DNA from 2 places in the Bradyrhizobium sp. USDA 4516 genome. Region 2 is predicted to be linked to the other one. Evidence: predicted binding sites of a transcription regulator. Region 2 holds the regulator's gene; the other holds the start of a gene.

Region 1 (7,390 bases), 1.3 Mb from region 2:
TGCAGAACGAGGACCTCGTCGATCTCGCGAAGGCCCATGGCGGCCAGATCATCGTGCCGACCGGCGCGCTGATCGGGCTCGATGCGGTGACCGCCGCGGCGATCGGGACCATCCATTCGGCGAGGCTGGTGACGCGCAAGCCGGTCGCGGGCCTCGTCGGCGCGCCGCATCTGGTCGAGAACAACATCCGGATCGAAGGCATCACCGAGCCGCTGCGCATCTTCGAGGGCAGTGCGCGCGACGCCGCAAAGGGTTTTCCGGCCAACCTCAACGTCGCGGTGGCGCTGTCGCTGGCCGGCATCGGCCCCGACCGCACGAGGGTCGAGATCTGGGCGGATCCGACCGTGACCCGCAACACCCACCGGATCGAGGTCGATTCAGATTCCGCGCGGTTCTCGATGATGATCGAGAACATTCCCTCGGAGAACCCGAAGACCGGCCGCATCACCGCGCTGTCGGTGATCGCCTGCCTGCGCAAGCTGCGCGCATCGTTGCGGATAGGCACCTGATGAAGATTGCGCCCGACGATCTGTTGCTGGTCATCGACGTGCAGAACGATTTCTGCCCCGGCGGCGCGCTGGCGGTCGCGGACGGCGATGCCGTCGTGCCGGTCGTCAACCGGTTGGCCGGCCGGTTCGACCATGTCGTGCTGACCCAGGACTGGCACCCGGCGGGCCACAGCTCGTTTGCGACCTCGCATCCGGGCGCGGCGCCGTTCTCCGAGATCGCCATGCCGTATGGGCCGCAGACGCTGTGGCCGGATCATTGCATCCAGGGCAGCGCGGGCGCCGCGTTTCATCCTGACCTCGCCACCGAGCGGGCCGAGCTCGTGATCCGCAAGGGGTTCCGGGCCGCGATCGATTCCTATTCGGCGTTCTTCGAGAACGACCGCAAGACGCCGACTGGGCTCGCCGGCTATCTGCGCGAGCGCGGCCTCAAGCGCATTGTGATGGCGGGGCTCGCCACGGACTATTGCGTGCAGTATTCGGCGCTCGATGCGCGCCGGCTCGGTTTCGAGACTATTGTCGTGCTGGCAGGCTGCCGCGCCATCGATCTCGGCGGTTCGCTTGCCGTCGCCACCGCGGCGATGCGCGCGGCCGGGGTGGAGCTTGTCGAGGAGCTCGTCTGAGCGTCGCCAAAGAGGGGCAAAAACCGTTGTTTTGACTGGCTTTTTGTTCTAATCCCCCACCGTTGATGATCACGCGTAGCGGAGCTTTCGTGTCGGGACAGGTTTTGCGGATTGGGACGCGCAAGAGCGCGATGGCGCTCGCGCAGACGGATGAGGTCGCACGCCTGCTGCGCGCTTCGGCGCCGGACCTTGCCGTCGACATCGTCAAGTTCGAGACCCGCGGCGACCAGGACCAGACCAGCAAGCTGTTGCGTCATGGCGGCAAGGGCGGCGCCTTCGTCGCCGAGATCCGCGAAGCCATGCGTGCCGGCACCTTGCAGGCGGCGATGCATTCGCTGAAGGACGTGCCGGGCAACGAGGAGACGCCGGGTCTTGTCATCGCCGCGATGCTGGCGCGCGATGCCGCCAATGACAGCCTCGTGCTGCGTCCCGGCCTGTCGCTGGAAACGCTGCGCGCCGCGCGCGGCAAGGGCTTCATGATTGGCACCAACGCCGTGCGCCGCGCCGCCTATCTGCGCCGGCTGTTTCCGGAAGCGACCGTGATCCATTATCGCGGCGCCGCCGACACGCGCGTGGCCAAGCTCGATCGCGGCGACAAGCAGCGGCTGCCCGGCGGCGGCGACGTGGGGCCGGCGGATGCGCTGGTGATGGCGCGCTCGGGCCTGGAGCGCATCGGCATGACCGCGCGCATCGCGCATGATTTCTCGGTCGGCGAGATGCTGCCGGCGGTCGGCCAGGGCATCGTCGCGGTGGAATGCGTCGAGACCGACTGGGCGACGCGTGCGCGGCTTGCCGGGATCGACAACGTGCCGTCGCGGCTCGCCGCCGAGGCCGAGCGCGAGGTGCTGTGGGTGCTCAACGGTCATTGCAATTCACCGATCGCCGGCCACGCCACGCTCGCGGGCAGCGAGATGACGCTGCGCGCCTCCGTGCTTGACGAGGCCGGCGCCGGCTTCATCGAGGTGACGCGGCGCGGACCCGCGGACCGGCCGCGCGAACTCGGCCGCGCCGTGGGCATGGAGCTGCTGGAGAAGGGCGCCGCCGAGATCATCGCCCGCACCCGGGCGGAGGAATAGCGCGCTACGCCCGCAACGGCCAGCTGCCGATGATGCGGAAGCGCGATGCGCTGTCGGTCTGCTTGAACAGCGCGATGCGGTCGATTGCGAGCCGCGCGAGGTCGACCGCCGCGAACCGTGAGCGCAGCTGCGCCACGATCGGGCCGCGCCGCTCGTCGCTCAGCCGCCCTGTCAGCGTCATGTGGAAGCGGAACTCCTCCATGACGTAGGGATAGCCCCAGCGGTCGAGATAGTCGCACTGCCGCGCGGTGAGTTTCTCTGGCCTGCGGCGCGCGCGATCTTCCGGCGTCAGCGGCGCGCGGAACGCGTCGAATTCGGTGACGCAATCGGCGGCAAGCTGCTGCAGATCATCCGAGCGGCTGGCCGGGATCACCGCGATGAAGCCGCTGATCGCATCGACCACCGGTTCGATCACCGGAATGCGCCGCGCGCGGCCGGCGAAGGCGGCACAGGCATCGAGAAGCTCGGCCTCGCTTCGACCGTCGGCGAGCGCGGTGGGCGCTTTCAGCGTGGCGTGGAATCCATACTTGCGCGGATCTTCGGTGATCTCGCGCCAGTCCGGCGTGACGCCTTCGGGAAACGGCAGGTCGTCGCCCGACACCGCATCGTAGCCGAGCAGTGTCGAACCGAAGCGGTGCAGGACGCTGTCGGGTGACGGCGCATAATAGATCGCGTAGCGCGGAGTGCTGGCCATGGGACTGGGCTACGCCGCCGCAACCGTCTTGCGCGGCGCGAGTAAATGAACGAGGCAGCTCGCGTCCGCCAGATGCACCAGCCGTCCGGCCGCTATTACGGCGATGATGCGCGGCCGCAGCGGCGCCTTGTCGTCGACGACGATGATGTCGGCACGGCGGCCCGCGGCGAGCACGCCGCGATCGGCGAGCCCGGCCGCGCGGGCCGGCGCCGACGAGATCAGGTCCCAGGCCCTGGCGAGCGGCAGGATGCCATCGGCGACGAGGCGGAACGCCGCGAGCAACTGCGCCGGATAGTAATAGTCCGACGCCAGCACCGAGCAGAGGCCCTGCGCGATCATGTCGGATGCCTTGGTCCAGCCGGTATGGCTGCCGCCGCGCACCACATTGGGCGCGCCGAACACGATGAAGTCGTCCGCCGCCGCAGCGTCGCGCGCGGTCTCCTCGTTGACAGGGAATTCGGCGATCGTGGCGCCCAGCGCGCGAAACTCCTGGCGCATCGCCGGGCTGTTGTCGTCATGCGAGAGCATGCGGATATCGGCCGCGCGCGCGGCGGCGGCGAGTCGCGCGATCGAGGCGGGCACCTCGGGGCGGCGCGCCACGATCCGGTCGAGCATGTCGTTGACGGCCTCGACGGAGAGCCCGGTGCGCTCGGCCAGCTGGTTGCGCTTCTTCGGCTTGACGTTGCTGTGGTCGTTGAAGGCGAACAGGTCGATGCGGCCTTCACTGAGCCATTGAATGATCTCGGCCTCGGCCTCGAGATTGTGGGTCTCGTGGCGCAGATGGAAGCGGGTGTCGGCGGCGAGCTGCGGCCGCAGCGCCTCGATCGCATCGAGCAGCTTGCGCGCATTCTCCGCGCCGCGCAGGCCGGGCTCCCACGACCAGGTCGCGCCATGGAACACGGTGGTGATGCCGTTGGCGATCGCCTGCCGGTCGCTGTCGATCAGCGCCACGTCGGTCGGGAAGTCGACGCCGGGGCGCGGCATCATCTGCCGCTCGAACGCATCGCCATGCAGGTCGATGATGCCGGGCAGCACCAGGAGGCCACTAGCATCGATGTGAAGCGCGGCGCGACCCTGCTCGGCGTCGAGCGCGCCGATGTCGCGGCCTGCGGTCCGCAGCGAGGTCTCGACCAGGGCGCCGTCAACCAGCGTGCGCCCGCCCTCGATGAAAATGTCCGTCACGATGCGGCGCTCCGTTGTTTGGCTTGCGATTTGGATACGGCCTCGGCCTCGTACTTGTCGAGGAATTCCTCGACCGCGAGCTTGCGAAAGTCGGGCAGGACGCGGCGGAGCGTCTCGTGATCCCAGTCCCACCATGCGAGCGCGGCGAGGCGGTCGGCGATCGTCTCGGAGAAGCGCCGCTTCACGGGCCGCGCCGGATTACCGGCAACGATGGTGTATGCGGGAACGTCCTTGGTCACGATCGCGCCGGCAGCGACGACAGCGCCGGTTCCGATGTTCCGTCCTGGTAACAGGATCGCACCGTGCCCGATCCAGACGTCATGGCCGATATGCACGTGATGCGCACGTCGCCAGTTGAAGAAGTCGGTGTCGTCGCTCTCTCCGGGGAAATACGCGCTGGCGCGGTACGTGAAATGCGCTTGAGTCGCGCGATGCATCGGGTGGTTGCCGGGGTTGATGCGGGTCATCGCCGCGATCGAGCAGAACTTGCCGATCGAGGTGTAGGTGATCTGGCTGTCGTTCACGACGTAGGAATAGTCATCCATGCTCACTTCAAGCAGGATCGTGCGCGCGCCGACCTCGGTATATTTGCCGAGCTTGCTCTCACGGACCGACGCGGTCGGGTCGACGGTCGGCACAACCGAGAGTGTTTTTCCGGCCATCAGGGCCTCCGCAAATCTTCAAGGATCTTGGGCTTCCGGGGGATGCGCGCTCGTCATCGGGATGCTTGATGACAACATCATGACGTTGCGATGACGGCAAGGGAGCGACAAGGGAGGAGTGTGGACGATCGCCGCACCGCAGCGCTGTCGTCACATAACTGTAAAACGCCGGGGATAGCGATGGCCCAACGAGGCGCGGTTGGAGCATTACATGCTGGTCGTGGAAGGTTTGACGTGCCGTTTCGGCACGAAAGCCGCAGTCGACAACGCGTCCTTTTCGATCGCGCCGGGCAGCTTTGTCGGCGTGATCGGCCGCTCCGGCGCCGGCAAGTCGACGCTGCTGCGGATGATCAACCGTCTCGCCGATCCGACCTCCGGCCGTATCCTGTTCGAGGGCACCGACGTCACCGCGTTGCGCGGCAAGGAACTGCGGCGGTGGCGCGCGCGCTCGGCGATGATCTTCCAGCAGTTCAATCTGGTCGGCCGCCTTGATGTGCTGACCAACGTGCTGATGGGCCGACTGGCCCAGATTCCGTCATGGCGCTCGCTGGCGCAGGTCTGGCCGGAGCAGGACAGGGCGCTCGCACTGTCGGCGCTCGAGCAATTCGACATCGCCCAGCTGGCGGCACAGCGCGCCGACCAGCTCTCCGGCGGCCAGCAGCAACGCGTCGCGATCGCCCGCGCGCTGGTGCAGGAGCCCGACATCATTCTCGCCGACGAGCCGATCGCCTCGCTCGATCCGCGCAACACCAAGATCGTGATGGACGCGCTGCTGCGCATCAACAAGCATTTCGGCATCACAGTGCTTTGCAATCTGCACTCGCTCGACCTGGCGCGGACCTATTGCGACCGCCTGGTCGGCATGGCCGCAGGTCGCGTGGTGTTCGATGGCGCCCCCGCGGCGCTCACCGACCATATCGCCCGCGAGCTCTATGACCTCGAGGCCAATGACGTCATCGGCGCAGCACCGCTGCCCGCGCCCGACGGTGCAACTGCGCCGGCACTCGGCACCGCAGCCGCGGCCTGAGCGTCGCGCATTTTTCAATCTGGGAGGCCGGGCATTTTGCCCGGCCAACAGGTGCAACTACAACAAAAGAGGGGTAGTCATGTTCACTCGTCGCATCATTCTGGCTGGCGCCGCCGCGCTGGCATTTGCCGGTTCGGCCTCCGCGCAGGACTGGAAGGCAAAGTATCCGGAGCTCACCTTCGCGGTGGTGCCGGCCGAGAACGCCTCCGGCGTCACCGAGCGCTGGACGCCGTTCGTGGCGTATCTGTCGAAGGAACTCGGCGTGAAGGTCACACTGCGCATCGCCAACGACTACGCGGCCGTCATCGAAGGCCAGCGCGCCGGCAACATCCAGATCGCCAGCTACGGCTCGGCCTCGTTCTCTCGCGCGCGCTTGACCGGCGTCAAGACCGACGCGTTCGCCAACGATATGAACGCCGACGGTTCGACCGGCTATTACTCGGTGTTCTTCGTCAAGGCGTCGAGCCCGTACAAGACCGTCGAGGACCTGAAGGGCAAGAATCTCGGCCTGGTCGATCCGAATTCGACGTCCGGCAACAACGTGCCGCGCTTCGAACTGAACAAGATGGGCATCGCGAACGCCGAAGGCTTTTTCGGCAAGGTCGTGTTCACCGGCAGCCACGAGAACGCCGTCCTGGCGCTGTCGCAGGGAACCGTTGATGTGGCCGCTAACCAGTGGACCAACGAGGACGATTCCACGCTCGCCCAGATGCTGACCAAGGGCATGCTGAAGAATGCCGACGGCTCGGCGATGAAGAAGGATGATTTCCGCATCATCCACAAGTCGGCGCTGATCATCAACGGCCCCTATGCGTACAACACCGATCTTCCGGAGGACCTGAAGGCCGCGATCGCAAAGGCCTTCTTCGACGCCCCGACCAAGGACAAGGCCGCCTTCGACCGTCTGTCCGACGGTCAGAAGAAGGGCTTCCATCCCGCCACCACCAAGGATTGGGACGGCACCATCGAGCTGATCAAGTTCGTCGACGGTTTGCGAAAGAAGGCGAGCTGATCGCACGCCTGACGTCACGAGGGTCGGGCGTATAGCCCGGCCCTTTCTCTCCACTCAACTCCGAACCGGACTGGCACGCGTCGATGGCGACCGCCGTATCCATTCTTCCAGCGCAGCAACTGGCGACGCTGGGGGACGCCTACCGCAAGTCCGTCGCACGCAAGCGGTTGAAGGCCGCGCTGGCAACGGCGGCATTCTGTGCGGTGCTGGTGATCGCGGCGTTCGGCGCGGAAGTGAACCTGCGCACGCTGTTCACCTATTTCGGCAATTTCGTCAGCTATTTCGATCGCATCCTGACGCTGGATTCCGGCGCGCGGGTCTGGACCGATCCCGCCGAATGGTTCTGGGGTTGGCATAAGTGGCTGAAGATGCTCGGCGAGACGATCCTGATCAGCTATGTCGGCACGCTGACGGGTGCCGTGCTCGCCTTCGCGCTCAATTTCTTCGCGGCCCAGAATACGTCGCCGGGCCCGTGGGTACGTTTCACGATCCGCCGCCTGCTGGAATTCGCCCGCACCGTCCCCGGCATCGTGTTCGCGCTGATCTTCGTGATCGCGTTCGGCCTCGGGCCGATGGCTGGCGTGCTGGCGATCGCGATCCACACCACC
Region 2 (7,390 bases):
GGTTTGCGTGGCTTTTGCATACTAAAGAGGGGATTGGCGTGGCAGACATGGCTGTTCAGAGCGATGTGATGGAAGCCGCGGGACCTTACGATCGCGCCAAGGCCCTCAGCGCCTTCAAGCTCGGTGACCTCACCTTCTATTGGATCACCCGTATCTCGGCGATTTCGGTTCTGTTGATCCTCGGCGGCATCATCCTGTCGCTGATCGTCGGCGCCTGGCCGGCGATGAAGGAATACGGCTTCGCCTTCCTCTGGACGCAGCGCTGGGCGCCCTCGGCCGATCCGCCGGTGCTCGGCGCGCTCGGCCCGATCTACGGCACGCTGATCACTTCGGTCATCGCGATGCTGATCGCCATTCCGGTCGGCATCGGTATCGCCGTGTTCCTCACCGAGCTCTGCCCGCAAATGCTGCGCCGCCCGATCGGCATCGCGATCGAGCTGCTCGCCGGCATCCCCTCGATCATCTACGGCATGTGGGGCTTCTTCGTCCTCGGCCCGTTCCTGGCCAACACCTTCCAGCCCTTCATGATCCGGATCTTCGAGGGCGTCCCGGTGCTGGGCGCGGTGTTCGCCGGCCCGCCGTCCTATCTCAGCCTGTTCAACGCTGCGCTGATCCTTGCGATCATGGTGCTGCCCTTCATCACCGCGATCTCGGTCGACGTGTTCAAGACCGTGCCGCCGGTGCTGAAGGAGGCCGCCTACGGCATGGGCTGCACTACTTGGGAAGTCGTTCGCAGCGTCGTGATCCCCTACACCCGCGTCGGCGTGATCGGCGGCATCATGCTGGCGCTCGGCCGCGCCCTCGGCGAGACCATGGCGGTGACCTTCATCATCGGCAACTCGTTCCGGATCTCGTCGTCGATCTTCGCGCCGGGCACCACGATCTCGGCGGCGATCGCCAGCGAATTCGCCGAGAGCGACGGCCTGCACCAGTCCGGCCTGATCCTGCTCGGCCTGCTGTTGTTCGTGCTGACCTTCTTCGTGCTCGCCGGCGCGCGGCTGATGCTGATGCGGCTTGAAAAGAAGGCGGGGAAGTAACGCCATGAACCCGATCTACAAATCCCGCCGCCGCAGCGACATCGTCATCCGCGCACTCTGTGTCGGCGCGGCGCTGTTCGGCGTTACCTGGCTGGCGCTGATCCTGATCACGCTGCTCTATAACGGCCTTGCCGGCCTCAGCGTGCAGCTGTTCACCCAGAACACGCCGCCGCCCGGCTCGACCGAAGGCGGCTTGCTCAACGCCATCGTCGGCTCGGTCATCATGACCGTGATCGGCGTCGGCATCGGCGCGCCGCTTGGCCTGTTCGCCGGCACCTACCTCGCCGAATACGGCAAGCACGACAAGCTGACCTCGGTGATCCGCTTCATCAACGACATCCTGCTCAGCGCGCCCTCGATCATCATCGGCCTGTTCATCTATGGTGCGGTGGTGGTGCCGATGCGCGGCTTCTCGGCGATCGCAGGCAGCCTTGCGCTCGCGGTGATCGTGATCCCGGTCGTGCTGCGCACCACCGAGGACATGCTGCTCTTGGTGCCCAATCCGCTGCGCGAGGCCGCCTCCGCGCTCGGCCTGCCGCGTTCGCTGGTGATCAAGCGGATCGCTTATCGTGCCGCGCGATCGGGTCTGATCACCGGTGTGCTGCTGGCGACCGCCCGCGTCGCCGGCGAGACCGCGCCGCTGCTGTTCACCGCGCTGTCGAACCAGTTCTTCAGCCTGGATCTGACCAAGACGATGGCCAACCTGCCAGTGACCATCAACAACTTCGTGCAGAGCCCCTACGCCTACTGGAAAGAGCTGGCGTGGAGCGGCGCGCTGCTCATCACATTCACCGTGCTCGCGTTGAATATCGGCGCGCGTATCCTTGGTGCCGAAAGGGCCGCAAAATGACCGAGCTTTCCGTCTCCACGACTGCCGCAGGCCACATTCCCCAGGTTCCGCTGCCGGAAGCGCCGCCGAAAGTCACGGTGCGCAACCTCAACTTCTATTACGGCGAGCACCACGCGCTGAAGAACATCAACCTGACGCTCGGCACCAACCGCGTCACGGCGTTCATCGGCCCGTCCGGCTGCGGCAAGTCGACCCTGCTGCGCATTTTCAACCGGATGTACGACCTGTATCCGGGTCAGCGCGCGGTCGGCCAGCTGATGCTGGACCAGACCAACATTCTCGACCCCAAGCTCGACCTCAACTTGCTGCGCGCGCGGGTCGGCATGGTGTTCCAGAAGCCGACGCCGTTCCCGATGACGATCTACGAGAACATCGCCTTCGGCATCCGCCTCTATGAGAAGATCTCGAAGTCCGAGATGGACGACCGGGTCGAGAAGGCGCTGCGCGGCGGCGCGCTGTGGAACGAGGTCAAGGACAAGCTGAACGCCTCCGGCCTGTCGCTCTCCGGCGGCCAGCAGCAGCGCCTGTGCATCGCGCGCACCGTGGCGGTGCGCCCCGAGGTGATCCTGTTCGACGAGCCGTGCTCGGCGCTCGACCCGATCTCGACCGCCAAGGTCGAGGAGCTGATCCAGGAACTCTCCGAGGACTACACGATCGCGATCGTCACCCACAACATGCAGCAGGCGGCGCGCGTCTCCGACAAGACCGCCTTCATGTATCTCGGCGAGCTGATCGAGTTCGACGACACCAACAAGATCTTCACCTCACCGAGCGATCGGCGCACCCAGGACTACATCACCGGCCGGTTCGGTTGACCGGCGCATGATCCGGAAAAGTGGAAACCGGTTTTCCGATCAGGTCATGCTAAAATTCAGGACACGAAACCATGATCCCCGGGATCATGGTTGAGGGAGACAAGCGATGGCTTCTGAACATACCGCCAAGGCATTCGACAGCGACCTGCAGGAGTTGACCCGCCTGGTCGCCGAGATGGGCGGCCTGGTCGAACGAATGATTACCGAGTCGGTCGACGCGCTGATCCGTCGCGACGTCGCGCTCGGCAAGCGCGTGGTCGCCGCCGACATCGAGATCGACAATCTACAGCGCAACATCGAAGAGCGCGCGGTGCTGACGATCGCGCGCCGCCAGCCGATGGCGATCGACCTGCGTGAGATCGTCAGCGCGATGCGCGTCGCCACCGATCTCGAGCGGATCGGCGACCTCGCCAAGAACATGGGCAAGCGCGTCGCGGCGCTGGAGAGCGATTTCCAGCCGCTGAAGTTGATCCGCGGCCTCGAGCACATGACCGACCTCGTGCTGTCGCAGGTCAAGTCGGTGCTCGACGCCTATGCCGCGCACGACCTGCCGGCGGCGATGAACGTCTGGAAGGGCGACGAGGAGGTCGATGCGATCTGCACCTCGCTGTTCCGCGAACTGCTCACCTACATGATGGAAGATCCGCGCAACATCTCGTTCTGCATCCATCTGATGTTCTGCGCCAAGAACATCGAGCGGATCGGCGATCACGCCACCAATATCGCCGAGACCGTGTTCTACATGATCGAGGGCCAGCAGATCACCGACAAGCGCCCGAAGGGCGACATGACCACTTTTGCCACCACGGTGCCGGGCAACTGAGGCATGATCGGCAAGCACGGAACCGGCAAGAGCGAAACTGGACGATCCTCGCGACAAATCGTTTCCGCGGGGACTATGCTCAAGGAAGTAAGCGTTTCGGTTTGCGTCCGGGCAACGGATCACCACAGAGAAAGAACTTAAACCGATGAGCGCACGCATTCTGGTAGTCGAAGACGAGGAAGCGCTGACGACGCTATTGCGCTACAATCTCGATGCGGAAGGCTACGATGTCGAGACGGTGGGGCGCGGCGACGATGCGGATACAAGGCTGAAGGAGCGCGTTCCCGACCTCGTGGTGCTGGACTGGATGCTGCCGGGCCTGTCCGGCATCGAACTGTGCCGCCGCCTGCGGGCGCGGCCCGAGACCAAGCAGCTTCCGATCATTATGCTGACCGCGCGCGGCGAGGAAAGCGAGCGCGTGCGCGGGCTTGCCACCGGCGCCGACGATTACATCGTCAAGCCGTTCTCGGTGCCGGAGCTGCTGGCGCGGGTGAAGGGCCTCTTGCGCCGCGCCAGCCCGGAGCGGCTTGCGACCGTGCTGACCTACGGCGACATCGAGCTCGACCGCGAGAAGCGCCGCGTGGCGCGCTCGGGCCGTCCGATCGATCTCGGGCCGACCGAGTATCGCCTGCTCGAATTCTTCCTCGAGCATCCCGGCCGCGTGTTCAGCCGCGAGCAATTGCTCGACAGCGTCTGGGGCCGCGACATCTACATCGATGAGCGCACCGTCGACGTGCATATCGGCCGCCTGCGCAAGCTGCTCAATCCGGGCCGCGAGCAGGATCCGATCCGCACTGTGCGCGGCGCCGGCTACGCGCTCGACGACCGCTTTGCCAAGGCCGAGCCGCAGCCGTAACGGCCATGCGGCATTCATAAACCGCAACACGGCGTCGTCCCGGCGAAAGCCGGGACCCATACGCCGCGGCCAGCGCAATCGGCACGCGGCCAGACGGCTTTCTAACAACACCCATTCGTGGTTATGGGTCCCGGCCTGCGCCGGGACGAGGCCGGTGATGTAGCGGTAGCCCGGATGGAGCCGACGGGTCGCGCGAACGAGCGCCCCGTTGGCTCCATCCGGGCTGCGTCACACAAAAAAATCCCCGCTTTCGCGGGGATTTGTCTTTGAGGTCTTCCGTCGTTTTCCCGAGTGCTCACTTGATCTGCGGTTTCGCCGACGGCCGGCGGCGATCGGCGGCGGGCTGGTAGGCGACGCGCGAGTGATGCGCGCAATAGGGCAGGCCGCCGAGCGCTTTGCCGCCGCAGAAGAAGAATTCCGGGCTCGAGGGATCGCCGACCGGCCAGTGACAGGTGGCCTCGTTGAGCTCGAGCAGCGACAGCCGCTGGCTCATCGGCACCACATTGTCGTAGGAGATCGGATCGGGCTCCATCTCGGCCTCGAAGGCGTGCGCCAGCGCGGTGTTGCCGCGCGAGACCGGGCGCGCCACCCGCATCATGTGCTGGGCGGGGCGGGCCTTGCGCTGCCGCGGCGCGGCCGTGGAGGGTGCCTTGGCGCGGCCGGAGAGGCCGAGCCGATGCACTTTGCCGATCACGGCGTTTCGCGTCACATTGCCAAGTTCCGCCGCGATCTGGCTGGCCGACAGGCCGGACTCCCAGAGCTTCTTCAGCTGCTCGACGCGATCGTCGGACCAGGTCAATACAGTCATCGCATTCTTCCCTTCGCGTAGCGCCGGCCAATCATTGGAGCGGCGCTGCGAGCCAATCTGGACAAATATCCCTGCGGCCAGAATCCCTTAGCCCTCGCCGGGCACGGTGTTGCGCCCGAACGTTTACGCGAGACACAAAGGCTACTTAGAGGGTCCAGTACCGCCGCACGAGATGTCGTACCCGACAGGCCAAACGCTACAATATGGCGTGACTCTGGCGCAAGAGTCCGCGGTCGTGCGTCCACATGTTCCCACACAGTTAAGCATCGCGATGAGGCTTTTCCACCGCACCGGAATGCTCCGGATTGCGCTCGTTTCGCATTGCAGGAAGGCCACTTCGTGGCGATTGACACTTACCGACCGCAGCATAGAATGCCCGCCACGTGCCGCCCGCAAAGGCGGCCGTTTTGTTTTCCGAAGCTGGCCGTTGCTGCGCTGGCGTCAAGGCGCGCGGCAATTGTCGGCTTAAAAACCGTCAGTGATCGTCATGACCAACGCTGCCACGTCGCATCTGCTCCCCGTCTTCGCCAGGGTCGATCTCGGTTTCGAGCGCGGTGAGGGCGCCTGGCTGATCGCAACCAACGGCGACCGCTATCTCGATTTCACCTCGGGCGTCGCGGTCAACGCGCTCGGGCACGCGCATCCGCATCTCGTCAAGGCGCTGCAGGAACAGGCGACCAAGCTCTGGCACATGTCGAACCTGTTCAAGAGCCCGGACGGCGAGGTGCTTGCCGCGCGGCTGTGCGAGCAGAGCTTTGCCGACTTCGTGTTCTTCTGCAATTCCGGCGCGGAAGCGATGGAGGGCGTGATCAAGCTGGTCCGCCACTATCACTTCTCCAAGGGCCATGGCGAGCGCTACCGCATCATCACCTTCGAGGGCGCCTTCCACGGCCGCACGCTGGGCACGCTGGCGGCGACCGGCTCGGCGAAATATCTCGAGGGCTTCGGCCCGCCGATGGACGGCTTCGACCAGGTGCCGCATGGCGACATCGACGCGGTGAAGAAGGCGATCGGTCCGCACACCGCCGGCATCCTGATCGAGCCGGTGCAGGGCGAGGGCGGCGTGCGCTCGGCGCCACAGGCGTTCTTCAAGGCACTGCGCGCGCTGTGCGACGAGCACGGCCTGCTGCTCGCCTTCGACGAGGTGCAGACCGGCATGGGCCGAACCGGCGAGCTGTTCGCCTACAAGCGCACCGGCGTCACGCCGGACGTGATGTCGCTGGCCAAGGCGCTCGGGGGCGGTTTCCCGATCGGCGCGGTGCTGGCGACCGCGCAGGCCGCGGCCGGCATGGCGCCCGGCTCGCACGGCTCGACCTTCGGCGGCAATCCGCTCGCGGTCGCCGCCGCCAATGCCGTGCTCGACGTCATGCTGAAACCCGGCTTCTTCGAGCATGTGCAGAAGATGTCGCTGCTGCTCAAGCAGAAGCTCGCCTCCGTCGTCGACCGCTATCCCGGCGTGCTGTCGGAGGTACGCGGCGAGGGGCTGTTGATCGGCGTCAAGGCCGTGGTGCCGTCGGGCGACCTGATCGCAGCGCTGCGCAGCGAGAAGCTGCTCACCGTCGGCGCAGGCGACAATGTGGTGCGGTTCCTGGCGCCGCTGATCGTGACCGAGTCCGAGATCGACCAGTCGATCACCGCGCTCGAGCGCGCCTGCGCGACATTGTCGGTGGCGCAGCCGAAGAAGGCGGCTGGATAATGAGCAAGCCGGTCCGTCACTTCCTCGATATCAACGAGCTGCCGCTCGGCGAACTGCGCAACATGCTGTCCGCCGGAGCCGCCATGAAGGCGAAGCTGAAGGCGCATGAGAAGGGCAGTAAGCCGCTCGAAGGCAAGACGCTGGCGATGATCTTCGAGCGCCCGTCGACCCGCACAAGGGTGTCGTTCGACGTGGGCATGCGCCAGCTCGGCGGTGAATCCATCATGCTGACCGGCGCCGAGATGCAGCTCGGCCGCGGCGAGACCATCGCCGACACCGCGCGCGTGCTGTCGCGCTATGTCGATGCGATCATGATCCGCATCCTCAACCATGACGCGCTGCTCGAGCTCGCGGCTCACGCCACCGTTCCCGTCATCAACGGCCTGACCCGGCGTTCGCATCCCTGCCAGGTGATGGCCGACCTCATGACCTATGAGGAAAACCGCGGCTCGATCGAGGGCAAGACCGTGGCCTGGACCGGCGACGACAACAACGTGCTGGCCTC

The links. Region 2 encodes PhoB, which activates phosphate uptake and scavenging genes when phosphate is short. Its sites were predicted from a motif close to TGTCATNNANCTGTCAT; they were not measured.
Region 1: a site for PhoB is predicted at 4,812-4,828, ahead of phnC (phosphonate ABC transporter ATP-binding protein). Genes of this name have one in related genera too.

The regions. Positions count from the first base shown of each region.
Region 1 covers NZ_JBSRXT010000001.1:830,975-838,364, reverse strand. Annotated here, with positions in the region: gene ACVI1L_RS03965 (aspartate dehydrogenase) at 1-509, shown strand, start outside; gene pncA (bifunctional nicotinamidase/pyrazinamidase) at 509-1,129, shown strand; gene hemC (hydroxymethylbilane synthase) at 1,195-2,205, shown strand; gene ACVI1L_RS03950 (DUF1045 domain-containing protein) at 2,210-2,899, opposite strand; gene ACVI1L_RS03945 (alpha-D-ribose 1-methylphosphonate 5-triphosphate diphosphatase) at 2,909-4,081, opposite strand; gene ACVI1L_RS03940 (transferase hexapeptide repeat family protein) at 4,078-4,743, opposite strand; gene phnC (phosphonate ABC transporter ATP-binding protein) at 4,955-5,770, shown strand; gene phnD (phosphonate ABC transporter substrate-binding protein) at 5,850-6,782, shown strand; gene phnE (phosphonate ABC transporter, permease protein PhnE) at 6,866-7,390, shown strand, end outside.
Region 2 covers NZ_JBSRXT010000001.1:2,133,047-2,140,436, reverse strand. Annotated here, with positions in the region: gene pstC (phosphate ABC transporter permease subunit PstC) at 48-1,037, shown strand; gene pstA (phosphate ABC transporter permease PstA) at 1,042-1,887, shown strand; gene pstB (phosphate ABC transporter ATP-binding protein PstB) at 1,884-2,702, shown strand; gene phoU (phosphate signaling complex protein PhoU) at 2,809-3,525, shown strand; gene phoB (phosphate regulon transcriptional regulator PhoB) at 3,671-4,381, shown strand; gene ACVI1L_RS09960 (GcrA family cell cycle regulator) at 4,677-5,189, opposite strand; gene ACVI1L_RS09955 (aspartate aminotransferase family protein) at 5,677-6,885, shown strand; gene argF (ornithine carbamoyltransferase) at 6,885-7,390, shown strand, end outside.